One region of the Paenibacillus sp. BAC0078 genome, then DNA from elsewhere that is predicted to be linked to it. Evidence: predicted binding sites of a transcription regulator. Region 1 holds the regulator's gene; the other holds the start of a gene.
What was found. The regulator CtsR, encoded in region 1, represses protease genes until heat stress. The targets are predictions, from matches to a motif close to ATGGTCAATAAAGGTCAAACA.
Positions count from the first base shown of each region.

Region 2: the regulator CtsR is predicted to act here: its motif matches at 4,091-4,111, upstream of clpP (ATP-dependent Clp endopeptidase proteolytic subunit ClpP).

Region 1 covers NZ_JBTLRW010000024.1:70,088-77,355, forward strand. Annotated here, with positions in the region: gene radA (DNA repair protein RadA) at 1-1,296, opposite strand, end outside; gene clpC (ATP-dependent protease ATP-binding subunit ClpC) at 1,551-4,019, opposite strand; gene ACX1DY_RS28070 (protein arginine kinase) at 4,057-5,121, opposite strand; gene ACX1DY_RS28075 (UvrB/UvrC motif-containing protein) at 5,150-5,674, opposite strand; gene ACX1DY_RS28080 (CtsR family transcriptional regulator) at 5,703-6,164, opposite strand; gene ACX1DY_RS28085 (GNAT family N-acetyltransferase) at 6,392-7,268, opposite strand, start outside.
Region 2 covers NZ_JBTLRW010000020.1:36,226-43,493, reverse strand. Annotated here, with positions in the region: gene tpiA (triose-phosphate isomerase) at 1-186, opposite strand, end outside; gene ACX1DY_RS26145 (phosphoglycerate kinase) at 220-1,401, opposite strand; gene gap (type I glyceraldehyde-3-phosphate dehydrogenase) at 1,514-2,524, opposite strand; gene ACX1DY_RS26135 (sugar-binding transcriptional regulator) at 2,641-3,693, opposite strand; tRNA gene ACX1DY_RS26130 (tRNA-Arg) at 3,963-4,037, shown strand; gene clpP (ATP-dependent Clp endopeptidase proteolytic subunit ClpP) at 4,198-4,794, shown strand; gene ACX1DY_RS26120 (GDSL-type esterase/lipase family protein) at 4,885-5,523, opposite strand; gene ACX1DY_RS26115 (PdaC/SigV domain-containing protein) at 5,628-6,728, opposite strand; partial or broken gene ACX1DY_RS26110 (IS110 family RNA-guided transposase) at 7,131-7,268, opposite strand, start outside.

The DNA of each region.
Region 1 (7,268 bases):
CCAGCCCTTCATGCTCTTCTCGGGCATAATTACCCTGCGGAAGCCAAGTTTGGCAGCCTCCTTGACGCGTGTCTCCGCACGCGAAACGCCCCTTACTTCTCCCGTAAGTCCAACTTCACCGAAAAAGACATCATAGGGCTTCGTCGAAATATCGCGGAAGCTGGAGGCAATGCTGACCGCAACCGCCAAATCAATGGCCGGCTCATCCAGCTTCACCCCACCGGCAACATTGAGGTATGCATCCTGATTCTGCAAAAACATGCCCATCCGCTTCTCCAGTACCGCGATAATCAACGCCATCCGTTGATGATCCATCCCCGTGCACATTCGCCGTGGCGAAGGGAAGTGGGTAGCGGCCACCAGCGCCTGGAGCTCCACAAGCACCGGTCTTGTTCCTTCCATGCTGCCTACAACCGCCGAGCCTGCTACTCCAAGCGGACGCTCCGACAAGAAGAGCTCGGAAGGGTTCTCCACCTCGGCAAGCCCAATCTCTCCCATCTCGAAAATCCCGATCTCGTTGGTTGAACCAAAGCGGTTCTTCACCGCCCGCAGCAGGCGGTACGTATGATGCCGCTCCCCTTCAAAATAAAGCACGCAATCCACCATATGCTCCAGCATGCGGGGGCCGGCAATCGCGCCTTCCTTGGTGACATGCCCTACGAGCACCGTGGCGATTCCGCGAATTTTGGCAATTCGCATGAATCTTGTCGTACATTCACGAACCTGCGTCACGCTCCCGGGAGCACTGGTTACCTCCGGCATAAACACCGTCTGGATCGAGTCGATGACAAGAAACTGGGGCTGGATTTGCTCAATTGCTTCCTCAATGCTCTCCATATTGGTCTCGCACAATACATACAGCTCCGCCGACAACGCCCCTAGGCGATCAGCGCGAAGTTTGGTCTGCCGGACCGATTCTTCTCCTGAAATATAAAGTACACGCAATCCCTGTGTTGTCAGCGCGTGCGAGGTCTGCAGCAGCAGCGTCGATTTACCGATGCCGGGATCGCCTCCTACAAGCACAAGTGATCCTGGCACGATCCCCCCGCCAAGCACACGGTTAAGCTCACCGATGCCTGTCAGGATACGCGGCTCTTTGTCACTTTCTATATTTATGATTGATTGCGGCTTTTCTTTACTCTGAAAAATCGGTGCGTTCATTCCTTGTGTTTTGACTACGCTTTCCGTCTCTTCCACCATGGAATTCCATTCCTGGCAGCCCGGACATTTGCCGAACCACTTCGGCGATTCGTAGCCGCACTCGGTGCAGAAAAATTTTGTTTTTGGTTTGGCCATGTGTTCTCCTTACCGTCCGAACTTGCTAAAATTGTGGGTAATTTTCTCTTATTCAAAGTTTACCATTTCTGCACACTTAACGGAAGGTCACTTAAGATCTACTTTTGGCCTGCCTCCTTAACCCGCCTGAAACAGAGCCAGTTTAAACCTCTGTGCGCCGATCGCCAAAATAACCCCTAAACCAAACAAAGCTCCCGCCCCTCTATACGGGGGAACGGGAGCTTTGTTTCAATTGCTTAGTGCTCAAAATCGTCTTATTCGGTTCCAACCTCTTTTTCCAAAGCAACGCCAACCGGCGGTTCCACGGTAGTTACCACAAGCTCACCGCCGACTTCATCAATCTTCAGGGAATCACCCTTCTTGATGTTGCCCTTCAGCAGTTCCTCAGAGAGACGGTCTTCGATATGCTTTTGAATCGCCCGGCGCAAAGGACGCGCACCGAAAGCAGGATCATAGCCTTCTTTGGCGAGGAAGGCTTTAGCCCCATCAGTGAGCATAAAGTCCACATCATATTCACGCAGCCGCTTGCGCAATTCCTCGGACATCAGTGTGACGATTTCGGCGATATGCTTCTCTTCCAGGGAGTGGAAGACGATAATTTCGTCAATACGGTTCAGGAACTCTGGACGGAAGCTCTTCTTCAGCTCTTCCATCACTTTGCCCTTCATGTTGTTGTAATCCGCTCCGGCATCCTGTACAGCCGTGAAACCAAGCGTCGAATTCTTCTTGATCGCCTGTGCCCCAACGTTGGAGGTCAGAATGATCAGAGTGTTGCGGAAGTCAACTACACGGCCTTTGGAGTCGGTCAAACGGCCGTCTTCCAGCACCTGCAGCAGAATATTGAATACTTCCGGATGGGCCTTCTCGATTTCATCCAGCAGTACAACGGAATATGGCTTGCGGCGAACCTTCTCGGTCAATTGGCCGCCTTCTTCGTAGCCAACATACCCCGGAGGAGCTCCGACCAGACGAGAGGTGGAATGCTTCTCCATGTACTCGGACATATCAATACGGATAACCGCATTTTCGTCACCGAACATTGCTTCGGCGAGTGCCCGCGCCAGCTCGGTTTTACCAACCCCGGTTGGTCCGAGGAAGATGAACGAGCCCATTGGACGTTTAGGGTCTTTAAGACCTGCACGCGCCCGGCGAAGTGCCCGGCTGACCGCCTTTACGGCTTCGTCCTGTCCAATTACACGTTCATGGAGCAGATCTTCCATCTTGAGCAGGCGATCGGTTTCTTCTTCCTTCAGCTTGTTAACCGGAATTCCCGTCCAGCTGGCAACCACCTGAGCGATATCCTCCGGTGTAACCTGAGAATCGGTACGGCCTTGTTTTTCTTTCCATTGATTTTTTGTGGTATCCAGTTCCTCACGGATTTTCTGCTCCGTATCGCGCAGCGCAGCAGCCTTTTCGAACTCTTGGCTCTGTACAGCGGAATCCTTCTCCTTGCGGATATCATCAAGGCGCATTTCCAGTTCCTTCAGATTTGGCGGTATCGTGTAAGAGTTGAGCCTTACCTTGGATCCCGCTTCATCAATCAGGTCAATCGCCTTATCCGGCAGGAACCGGTCAGAAATGTAGCGGTCGGACAGCTTAACAGCTTCAACGATAGCTTCATCCGTAATCTTCACCCGGTGGTGGGCTTCATAACGGTCACGAAGACCGTAGAGAATTTGTACAGCTTCTTCCGGAGAAGGCTGGTCTACCGTAATCGGCTGGAAGCGGCGTTCCAGCGCTGCATCCTTCTCAATATATTTGCGGTATTCGTCCAGGGTGGTAGCACCGATGCACTGCAGCTCTCCACGGGCCAGGGCAGGCTTCAGGATGTTGGAAGCATCAATCGCGCCTTCTGCTCCGCCTGCACCAATCAGGGTATGCAGCTCATCAATGAAGAGCACGATGTTGCCTGCTTGACGAATCTCATCCATAATTTTTTTGAGGCGGTCTTCGAACTCACCGCGATATTTCGTACCGGCAACCACAGAGCCCATATCCAGGGTCATTACGCGTTTGTCGCGCAGGGTTTCGGGAATTTCATTGTTGATGATCTTTTGAGCCAAGCCTTCGGCAATCGCTGTTTTACCTACCCCAGGTTCACCAATCAGCACCGGATTGTTTTTAGTCCGGCGGCTGAGCACTTGAATCACGCGCTCAATTTCCTTGCTGCGGCCAATGACCGGATCAAGATTGCCGTCTTTGGCGTAAGCGGTCAAATCGCGGGCCAGGCCATCCAGCGTTGGAGTGCTGACATTGGCTGGAGCACCGCTGTGGCTGGAAGTAGCCTCACTGCTGCCCAGAAGCTGCAGCACCTGCTGGCGGGCTTTGTTCAAGCTGATTCCCAGATTGTTCAGTACACGGGCAGCTACGCCTTCACCTTCACGGATCAGTCCGAGCAGGATATGCTCAGTGCCGACATACGTATGACCCAGCTTGCGGGCTTCATCCATCGACAGCTCAATAACCTTTTTGGCGCGAGGAGTATACGCGATGTTTGTCGGCTGCTCTTGTCCACGGCCAATCAGCGTCTCCACTTCATCCTGAATTTTCTCAAGACCCAGACCGAGACCAACCAATGCCTTAGCGGCTATGCCGTCTCCTTCACGAATCAGTCCGAGTAAAATATGTTCTGTCCCAATATTATTGTGTCCCAAACGAACGGCTTCTTCCTGCGCCAGCGCAAGCACTTTTTGTGCGCGCTCCGTAAATCTTCCAAACATCATATCTCCTGCACCTCCACGAATAATAAATATCTATAAATTAATGTTGTGATCCCAGTGTCTCACGAAGCAGCTTCGCCCGGTACATATCTCTCTCGGTTGCAGTCAGCTCATCGCCGAACATTTTTTGCAAAAATCCCGGCTGTGTCTTAACGTTAAGCTCATTGAGCACTGAAATCGAAGGCCCTTCCAGAATCCCAAGATCCACTCCAAGCCTTACATCGGAGAGCCGCTGTGCGGACTCCTTCAGCTCCATCACCGCTGCATAAGACAAAATGCCGTAGGAACGTTTAACTCTATCGGTAATCCGCAGTGCGGACTCTGCGAGCAGACGTTCGCGCGCATTACGCTCATGCTCAATAATCTGGGTGACGACACTGTGAAGATTCTCAATAATCTCATTTTCAGTCTGGCCGAGGGTGATTTGGTTGGAAATCTGAAAGATGTTCCCTACTGCTTCGCTGCCTTCACCGTAAATTCCTCTAACCGTAAGCCCCACCTGATTAACAGCGGATAAAATCCGATTGATCTGCTGAGTCATTACAAGCGCTGGCAAATGCACCATCACCGATGCGCGAAGCCCTGTGCCTACATTAGTGGGACAACTGGTCAAATACCCTCTGCGATCATCAAAGGCATAATTGACAGAGCCTTCAAAAATATCATCAATCGCTGTCGCCCTCAGCCAAGCCTCTCTAACCTGCAGACCGGGGAACAGGCATTGAATGCGCAGATGGTCTTCCTCGTTGATCATAATGCTGACCGACTCGTCCTCATTCAGGATAACCGCGCCGCCCCGTGAGTCATTGGCCAGGTTAGGGCTGATAAGATGCTTTTCCACCAGCACTTTTTTATCCAGCTCATCCAGCTCATCCAGCTTCAGCAGTTGAAAGGTTCCGAAATCTGCACTAGCTTCCCCCTGAAATACAGGAGCTAGCTGCTCCAGCACTTCCTCCGACTGCTCTGCCGAGGCCAGCAACGGGAAGGGAAGATGCTCCAGATTACGGGCGATACGCATACGGCTGCTGATCACTATCTCGGAATGGCTGCCTCCGCAGCGCATCCAGTCACTAAGCGCTTGTTCGGTAAACCGGAGATTTGACATGTCGTATCCCCCCTATATATCAAAGACTTTACTCTTGCGGCATTTCTTTTTCAAGCCTGCGGATCTGATCCCTCAGCTCGGCTGCAGTTTCGAACTCCTCCTGCATGATGCTCTGCTGAAGCTCCTGCTTCAGTTCTTCAATCTGCCGCTTGCACATGATCTGGGCTCCTGCCCGTTTCGGAAGCTTGCCTACATGAGCAGTGCTGCCATGTACCCGTCTGAATAGCGGATCAAGCGTGCTGTCAAAATATTTATAACAAGAGCTGCAGCCAAAACGCCCAAGCTTGCTGAACTGGGAATACGTCATCCCGCAATTCTCACAATGCAGACCCTGTACAGTCTGGGCCGCTGCGGTTTTCTCCTTGCCTGCTCCTTCAAGATCCAGTAAGCCTGACAGCAAGCTGTGAATGGAGAAGCCACCTGCTGTTCCCGGAATAAGCTCCCCTTTCTCCCGAGCGCAGCTTTCACAAATATGAAACTCCGTCTTCTCCCCGTTCACAATCTTCGTGAAATGGAGCGTCGCCGGTTTGACCCCGCATTCCTGGCACAGCATAAGCGGTGTCCCTCCCTTAGATTGAGCATTATTTGCCTAACAAAGAGATAAGCATAGCCTTCATCAGCTTGGCACGAATCTCATCCCGGTACGGCAGATTAACCGTCAGGCATTCCCGGGAAACAGCGGAACGCATGAGGCACGCTTCACGCTTGGTTAGAAAACCGGCCTCCTCAAGCTGATAGATCAGCCCTTCGGCGGAATTTTGATCAATATCTTTTCCGATTGTAGAGTTGAGATGGGCATACAGTGCCACATTCTGGGGCAGCTCAAAACGCTGAATCCGAATATAGCCTCCGCCTCCGCGTTTGCTCTCCACAACATAGCCCTTTTCCAAAGTAAAGCGTGTACTAATGACGTAATTGATCTGAGACGGTACGCATGAGAACTGGTCCGCCAGGTCATTGCGCTGAATTTCCACCGTACCTTCGGGACTTTCATGCAAAATATTCTTCAGATATTGTTCGATAATATCAGAGATATTACGCATCACTCATCCTCCAGTGTTCAATGCTTGTAGTACCTTTTGCGTTGACTTTGACTTTCTTTGACTTTTTTCATATTATAACACATTCTCAGTGAATTCCAAGGGGTTACTTTTATTTTTTACTTTTTGGTCCCATTGTATTCCGCCTATACGTTTTTAGGGACATCATTTATATATGGAAAAAGCTCCCCAGCTTCTTTTTTTGAAGAGAGGGAGCCTTAAGCTTCGTATCAGAAAAAATCAAACAGAGCCGTCTTCGATTGTGGAACAATATCCTCCAGCCACTGCACTGCCTCAGCATTCCCGGTTAATTGTCCGTAGCGGGCCAGCTCTAATGGTCGTTTATATCCAAGCAGCAGCACCGTAAGTGTACCGATAGTACAGCTTAGATCAGCCGTATCCTTACCTCCTGCTACACGGCTTAACGTTGCTTCACCTTGTTCTGTTACACTCCATTGCCACAATCCATCATTCCACGGGGCATGCTCGTCTTCGATATACAACGTACGCTGTTGAATGCTATTTTGGCCACTAAAGGTAAAATTGCTCACAAACGCCTCGGCATTCACAATCCGTGCCATAAAATAAGGATAATTCTCTTGTTGAATCCGCGGGTTCGGCAGCAAATAGGGCAGAATATCATCGGACGGCACCAGCTTCAGCGAAGCTCCTGTTACCATCGAATCATGATTGGCAAGAAATGTCCACAAGCCTTGGCGTGCTTTTTCATTTAAGTATATGAATTCATCGATGACCAGCTCTTTTTTCTCTATTTTATAGAGGACATATCCTTCCGGTTCCCCCAGCTCCGAATAAAAGACGCAGTGGTGCGTGTCTTCATCCAGTACACTCCGTTTCCACCAGTCCCTATCACGCTGCAAGGTTCCATTATATTCGGCGGCAAAACGGCTATACAGTTGCTCCAGGATTTCAAGCTCCGCCACATCACGCTTTATGCTCCCCTGAATCTCCGTCTTCCGCGGAAACATGGCTACGGGAATAGAATACTTCTTATACTCACAGTAAACCTCCCAACCGAATTTCCGGTAAAAGGGAATCAGAAAGGGATGTAAAAAAGACAACGTCTGTCCTGCTTCATTCATCGTT
Region 2 (7,268 bases), on a different contig from region 1:
ACCGATCTTGATGCTGGTGCCTTTAACCGCTGCAACCAGGGCAGGCAGGTTCGTGAATGGAGCGCAGATAACAGTTTCTACGCCTTCCACCTCTGCTTTGCCTTTAACTTCAGCGATGAAGCTTTCAGCTTCCGGAACGGTTTTGAACATCTTCCAGTTACCGGCGATAATAGGTGTTCTGCTCATAGTAATGAATTGCCTCCTTCTACCTTCTACGTCTTACTTGTCGTTCAGTGCTTCTACGCCAGGAAGCGCCTTGCCTTCCATGAACTCGAGTGATGCGCCGCCGCCAGTGGAGATGTGGTCCATTTGGTCAGCCAGGTGGAATTTTTCTGCTGCAGCCGCGGAATCACCGCCGCCGATTACAGTGTAGCCTTCAGTTGTTGCACAAGCCTGTGCTACAGCCTTTGTACCTTCAGCGAAGATGTCGATTTCGAACACGCCCATAGGCCCGTTCCAGACAACCAGCTTGGAGTTCTTGATGATGTCGGCATAAATTTCACGTGTCTTTGGACCGATGTCCAGACCTTCCCAGCCAGCCGGGATCTCAGTAACATCCACAACTCGGGTGTTGGCATCTGCACCGAATTTGTCGGCTACAACTACGTCAACTGGCAGCACGAAGTTTTTGCCCAGTGCTTTGGCTTTCTCCATGAATCCGAGAGCTGCATCAATCTTGTCGTTGTCTACCAGGGAATTTCCGATTTCGAAGCCTTGAGCTTTGGTGAACGTGTAGGAAAGGCCGCCGCCGATCAGAACGTTGTCAGCCAGAGTCAGCAGGTTGTCGATAACGTCAATTTTATCTTTAACTTTGGAACCGCCGATGATGGCAGTGAAAGGACGCTCTGGGTTCGAGAGAGCTTTGCCCAGTACAGACAATTCTTTCTCCATCAGAAGACCAGATACCGCAGGCAGGAAATGAGCGATACCTTCTGTCGAAGCATGTGCACGGTGAGCCGCGCCGAATGCATCGTTGACGAACAGGTCAGCCAGTTCTGCGAACTGCTTAGCCAGTTCAGGATCGTTCTTTTCTTCGCCCGGATAGAAACGGACATTCTCAAGCACAAGCACATCACCATTGTTCAGTTCAGCAATTTTCGCTTTGACTGCATCGCCGACAGCTTCATCAGCCTTGGCTACCGGTTTGCCGAGCAGCTCGGACAGACGGACAGCAGCAACGGTAAGACGCATGGAATCAACGAATTGACCTTTAGGACGGCCCATGTGGCTGGCCAGAATGACCTTTGCACCGTTCTCAATCAGGTATTTAATCGTTGGAAGGGTTTCGCGGATACGGGTATCATCAGTGATCTTGCCGTCTTCCACTGGCACATTGAAATCTACGCGTACAAATACGCGTTTGCCTGTTACTTCTACATCACGGACACTTTTTTTGTTCATGATTATTTTTCCTCCACACCCAAAATTGGTTCCATCACGAATCCATTTAGAAAGAGCGGAAACAAGGAACTTCTGTTTCCGCTCTATAGATGCTGCTTATATTAATCGGGTCTTACTTAGCAAGCTTAGCGAAGTGTTCCAAAGTACGAACGAGCTGTGCAGTGTAGGACATTTCGTTGTCGTACCAAGCAACTGTTTTAACCAGTTGTTTGTCGCCAACAGTCATAACTTTAGTCTGAGTAGCATCGAACAGGGAACCGAAAGTCATACCCTTGATGTCGGAAGATACGAGTTCATCTTCAGTGTAGCCGTAAGTTTCTGGGTCGGAAGCTGCTTTCATAGCTGCGTTCAGTTCTTCAACAGTAACTTTCTTTTCAAGAACAGTAACCAGCTCAGTCAGGGAACCAGTAGCTACAGGCACACGTTGTGCTGCGCCGTCAAGTTTGCCTTTCAGTTCTGGAATTACCAGACCGATAGCCTTAGCAGCACCGGTAGTGTTAGGAACGATGTTCTCAGCAGCAGCGCGGGCGCGTCTGAAGTCGCCTTTAGCGTGTGGAGCATCAAGTGTGTTCTGGTCGCCAGTGTAAGCGTGGATAGTAGTCATCAGGCCTTCAACAACTCCGAACTTGTCGTTCAGAACTTTTGCCATTGGAGCCAGGCAGTTAGTTGTGCAAGATGCGCCGGAGATTACTGTTTCAGTACCATCCAGGATGTCATGGTTAACGTTGTATACAACAGTCTTCATGTCGCCTGTAGCTGGAGCGGAGATTACTACTTTTTTAGCTCCGCCTTTAAGGTGCTTCTCAGCAGCTTCTTTAGTTGTGAAGAAGCCTGTGCATTCCAGAACGATGTCAACGCCGAGCTCGCCCCAAGGAAGTTCTTCAGGGTTGCGGTTAGCCAGAACCTTAACGTCTTTGCCGTTCACTTTGAAGAAGCCGTCATGTACTTCTACGTCTCCTTGGAATTTACCTTGAGTTGTATCATATTTAAGCAAATGAGCAAGCATCTTAGCGTCAGTCAAGTCGTTGATTGCTACCACTTCGATACCTTCTACATTTTGAATACGGCGGAATGCAAGGCGTCCAATACGTCCAAAACCGTTAATACCAACTTTTACACTCATTGAATAGTTCCTCCTAGATTTCATTTTATTTATTCAAGACAGGCCGTTAAGCTTGTCAAGACAACAATGTTAAGTATAATGCAAAATAACTTCGCATGCCTCCCATATTTCGGGAATTACCCCACCGGCTGCATTTGTTTGTCGATTTCTTTGCCGATTTCGATAGCAGCAGCCTCATCTGTAACGAGAATATCCTCTTGCCCGAACCGCAGCATCGCATGTATTGCCTTAGCCTTGCGTTTGCCGCCGGCAATACCTACTACAACTTCTGTACGGATGATATCCTCCAGACGTAATCCCATCGTCAGCATGGTGTGGACAACCTGGCCCGCTTCATTGAAATAATAGCCGAACGATTCGGCAACCGCTCCTTCGCCCTGGATCTCCGAGACGGTAGCCTCATCCAGCTTGCGGCGGCGGGTCATTTCAATGGCATCGCCAATCCCATGCACAATAATACGCGATCTGCGGATGATTTGCACGATCTCTCCAATATTTGCGTCAAGCGCCAGTGACTGATATGCATCTTCACTAAGCAGATCGGGCACATGCAGCAGGCGGTAATTGGCGCCAATCCGCTTGGCCATCGTTGAGGCGATGGTGTTAGCCTGAATCTCCATGCTCTCTCCCAAGCCTCCGCGCGCCGGCACAAACCAAGCGTTCTTATAGGAAAGGGATAATGGGGGTGGCAGCTGATCCGCCATCTCGGCCAGCGTTGAACCGCCGGTGACGGCAATGGTATCATCGGAACGCAGCACACCGAGCAATGCCTTGGCTCCTGCGCGCCCCAGCTCACGCTTCGTGAACGGTGACGTTTCGCAATCGCCAGGTACAACAATCACTTTGTTCAGACCATACGTTGTACGAATTTTCTCTTCCAGATCATCCAGGCCAAACAGGCTCTTGGCGATCGGCTCCAGCAAGTCAAGCAGTCTGCGTCCGGCATCGCTTATGCGCATACCTACGCTCTCGATCTCAATGAGCCCTTGCGATTTCAGAAGATCCGTCTCGGCGCGGAGCACCCGCTCGGTCATATCAAGCGAAGCCGCAAGTGTTCTACGCCCAATAATATCGGACAGCATGATCTGATGTAGAATCGTGTAACGTCTCTTAAGGGTATCCATGAGATCAGGCAAAAGCTGCTTTTGGATTTCTAATAAATTACGCATGCCTTCACTCCTGCAACTTCGTCTTCCTCTTATTCCCTTGTTCATGGTCTCAAAACGTCCCGGGTTAACTTTTTAAGTCCCACCCATATTCTACCCAAAACTCACGCGGAGTGCAAGTCTTCGCAGAGTATAATTCTCAACCTCTTTTCATCTTATACATCTCACACCCTATGGAAGGTCATTGGCAACCCGGGCCTGATGAAGAAGTTTTGACGCGCTGTGATTTTCCGTTGCATTTATAGAATAAATATATTATAATAATTTCTGTTGCGCCCGTGGTCCAATGGATATGACGTAGGCCTCCGAAGCCTGAGATCCAAGTTCGATTCTTGGCGGGCGCGCCATCCATATAGTAATTAACCAAAGAGCCGCTTGCTGGCTCTTTTTTTATAAACTAAGTTTGACTTTCTTTGACTTTTTGTTTGAATTTGTTTATCATGTGGTTAATACGGTAACAGTAAAAAATGAACACATTCGAAGAACCAATTCAAGGAGGTTTTCCACGTGAGTTATATTCCTATGGTAGTAGAACAGAGCAACCGCGGTGAGCGCGCTTATGACATCTATTCCCGCCTGCTGAAGGACCGCATCATTTTCCTCGGAACGGAGGTTAATGACGTGGTAGCCAACTCCATCATCGCACAAATGCTGTTCCTGGCTGCCGAAGACCCGGAAAAGGATATTCACCTGTATGTGAACAGCCCTGGCGGTTCTATTACAGCCGGAATGGCTATATTTGATACAATGCAATACATCAAGCCGGATGTTTCCACCATCTGTGTGGGCATGGCCGCTTCCATGGGAGCGTTCCTGCTGAACGCCGGTGCCAAAGGCAAACGCTTTGCGCTGCCAAACAGCGAAATTATGATTCACCAGCCGCTGGGCGGCGCTCAAGGTCAGGCGACGGACATCGAAATCCGTGCCCGCCGCATCCTTAAGATGCGCGACAAGCTGAACCGCATTCTGGCTGACCGTACCGGTCAACCGCTGGAGAAGATCGAGAAGGATACAGACCGCGACTACTTCATGAGCGCCACCGAAGCGGCTGAATACGGTCTTGTTGATAAAGTTATCGAGAAGACGCTTCCTGCAGGCGTGTAATCCGGATCAGACACACAATAAAAAAGAGGAGGCTTCAGACCCTGACGGGTTCGAAGCCTCCTCTTTTTGGCATAACAGCAACAGATTTGATTACCTAAGCCTTCCATAGCCCAGAGCATCCAGCTTCCCGGCGATAACGCGGTAGCCTCTTCCGTTAGGATGCAGATGATCTAGTGACAGCAGGCTCCGCTCGTTGCCGGCAAACTCATAATAAATAGAAGCAAAGCCGCATACACTGCTGCTGTATCCCGCAGCATAGCGGTTGAACTGCCGCACCCAGTCCGTAGCCTCCATTAGCTGAGGATAGGGGTTGTATAATCCAACGACCCGAATGATATAGGGATTAGGACTTCTTGCTTTCAACTGCCAAAGCAAACCCATAATATCGCTGAAATTTCTTTTACATTCGCGAAGGGACTTCTGCAACACGTGAGACAGATCGCCCGGACGAAGCGCTGTCGATTTGGCCGCTTTAATCAAATCATTGCCACCGATGGATAACGTGATAATATCAGCATTTCGAACATTCTGACGGAATATCGAATCACTCCGCAGCCGCCCCTCCATTCCCTCCGTTGTCAGACCATTTATACCTAAATTCGCCGCACTGATTGGCACACGCAGCCGCCCCTCCGCCAATCTGCGGTAGACTGGCACGAATCCATTGCCCGGAAGCGCTCCGAACCCGGTAGTCAAGGAATCGCCAATTGCTGTGTACTGATAGCTCATAACTCTCCCTCCCCGCATATAAGCTCAGTTTCTCCTTTAGCTTATGAATGACGGAGCGGTCAGGCAACGGAGAGGTGTCCATACAGGGCACTCGCGGAGAGCGCCTATTTCAACGCCGCAAACGGGCTGCTTCCATCCGGCAGCAGTTCTTTGAAGGTAAATTCATAAGTTGGGAACCCGGAAACGTAGGCAGTATATTCGTAGAGCTGGAAGAAGACTACCAGTTTTCCATCCTTCACATAAAAGTTCTTCTCGGTGTTAAGTCCGGTGAATCCGCCAAGGTAGCCGCCTTCTGCCTTAATCAGCTTGGACAGCTTGGCGTTGAGTTCTTTTTTATAATTAGGGTTCGCCTTCAGCAGATCACCGATCAGGAGACGTTTGCCGTCCTTCAGAGAGAAGGTAAGAGCAGTGCGGTAAGTCGACCCGTGAGCGCCGCCAAGATAGCTGTACTGGTTCGTGATCAGACTGAGGATGCCGTCTTGATTATAGGTGATCACATATCCTCCGTCGAACTCATACGGCCGGTCGTCCGAGGATTTATTCGCAATTTCTTTCTCAGCATCTGCTGCGAACTGGGTAAAGATTTGTTTGACCGTGTTATTGATCTTCTGCTGCGCCTCGGCATTCGCCAGCCCGCTGAACTGCGGGTAACTCAGCTTGATCGGAGCGTCCTTCCGGTCCTTGATAATGCTCTCCGTCTTGACGGTAATGGCATTCTGAGGTTTACTCACGACATTCAGCCGGCCAGTGGCCGCACTCCAGTCTCCCTTATATCCCAGGAAATCACTGATCAGATCAAACGGTACAAAAATCCGGTTATTGATGCTCTTCGCTTCATACTGGCTGATATAGAAATCATTGACCGAGATAGAGATTTCATAATCGTATACCGAAAGCTTAACCTGCGTTGTTCCTTTGCCAATCGTATAGGTCTTCTCCGCCTTATCATAAGTCAGCGGCATGCCCAGAGCATCGCGCATAAAAGTCACCGGAACCCACACTTTGCCTTCGCGGACAATGCCGATCTGCTGGGCGATCTTCCCGTTCACCTTCAATACAACCTGAGAATTTACAGCCTTGGACTGAGCGGTGGATGTTGCGGCCTGACTTGTCTCTGCCGGTAAAAGCCCTCCGCTTAGCAGAATGCCTGCCGCCAAAATACCTGCCCCCCATTTACGGGCCTGTTGCTTCGATATGTAATTCATAATTATTCCCCTTCCATTGGTTCTGTAGCGGGACAACTGCTGTCCCCCAATCACTCTTACTATTATAGAGAAATCAGGAACTGCGGTCGTTACAATGCACTTTACAGTTTCTTAAGCTTTTCGGATGATTCCCAGGCTCCTTATTACATTTCTTTAAACAAAATGAGAGATTTCAATTCAGCTCCGCCAAGCAGAAACGGCTACGCCGTCCTTAAAAGAAGCCAATGCTTCCGAAGCAGCGATACTCTGTATCGCTTTCAGGTATCCGTTTCAGCGGGAAATAGAAGGATGATTTATGGTGTGAAACATATAAATCCTGCCCTGAAAATAAAGTTGCTCTAGAACATCAAAAGTGCGCATACCAAAACAAACCCCATGTTTTTATTTTTTTGAAATCGGCTGTCAGGCCGATTGTTCACTCAGGTTTACTTGATGCCCTAACGATTCTAAGCGTTTAATCGATCGGTTCATCACCATCTCGCGGTTTCGTTGGTCAAAGTAATCAAATCCGAGTTCCTTATATTCTTGTTTTCGCGTTAA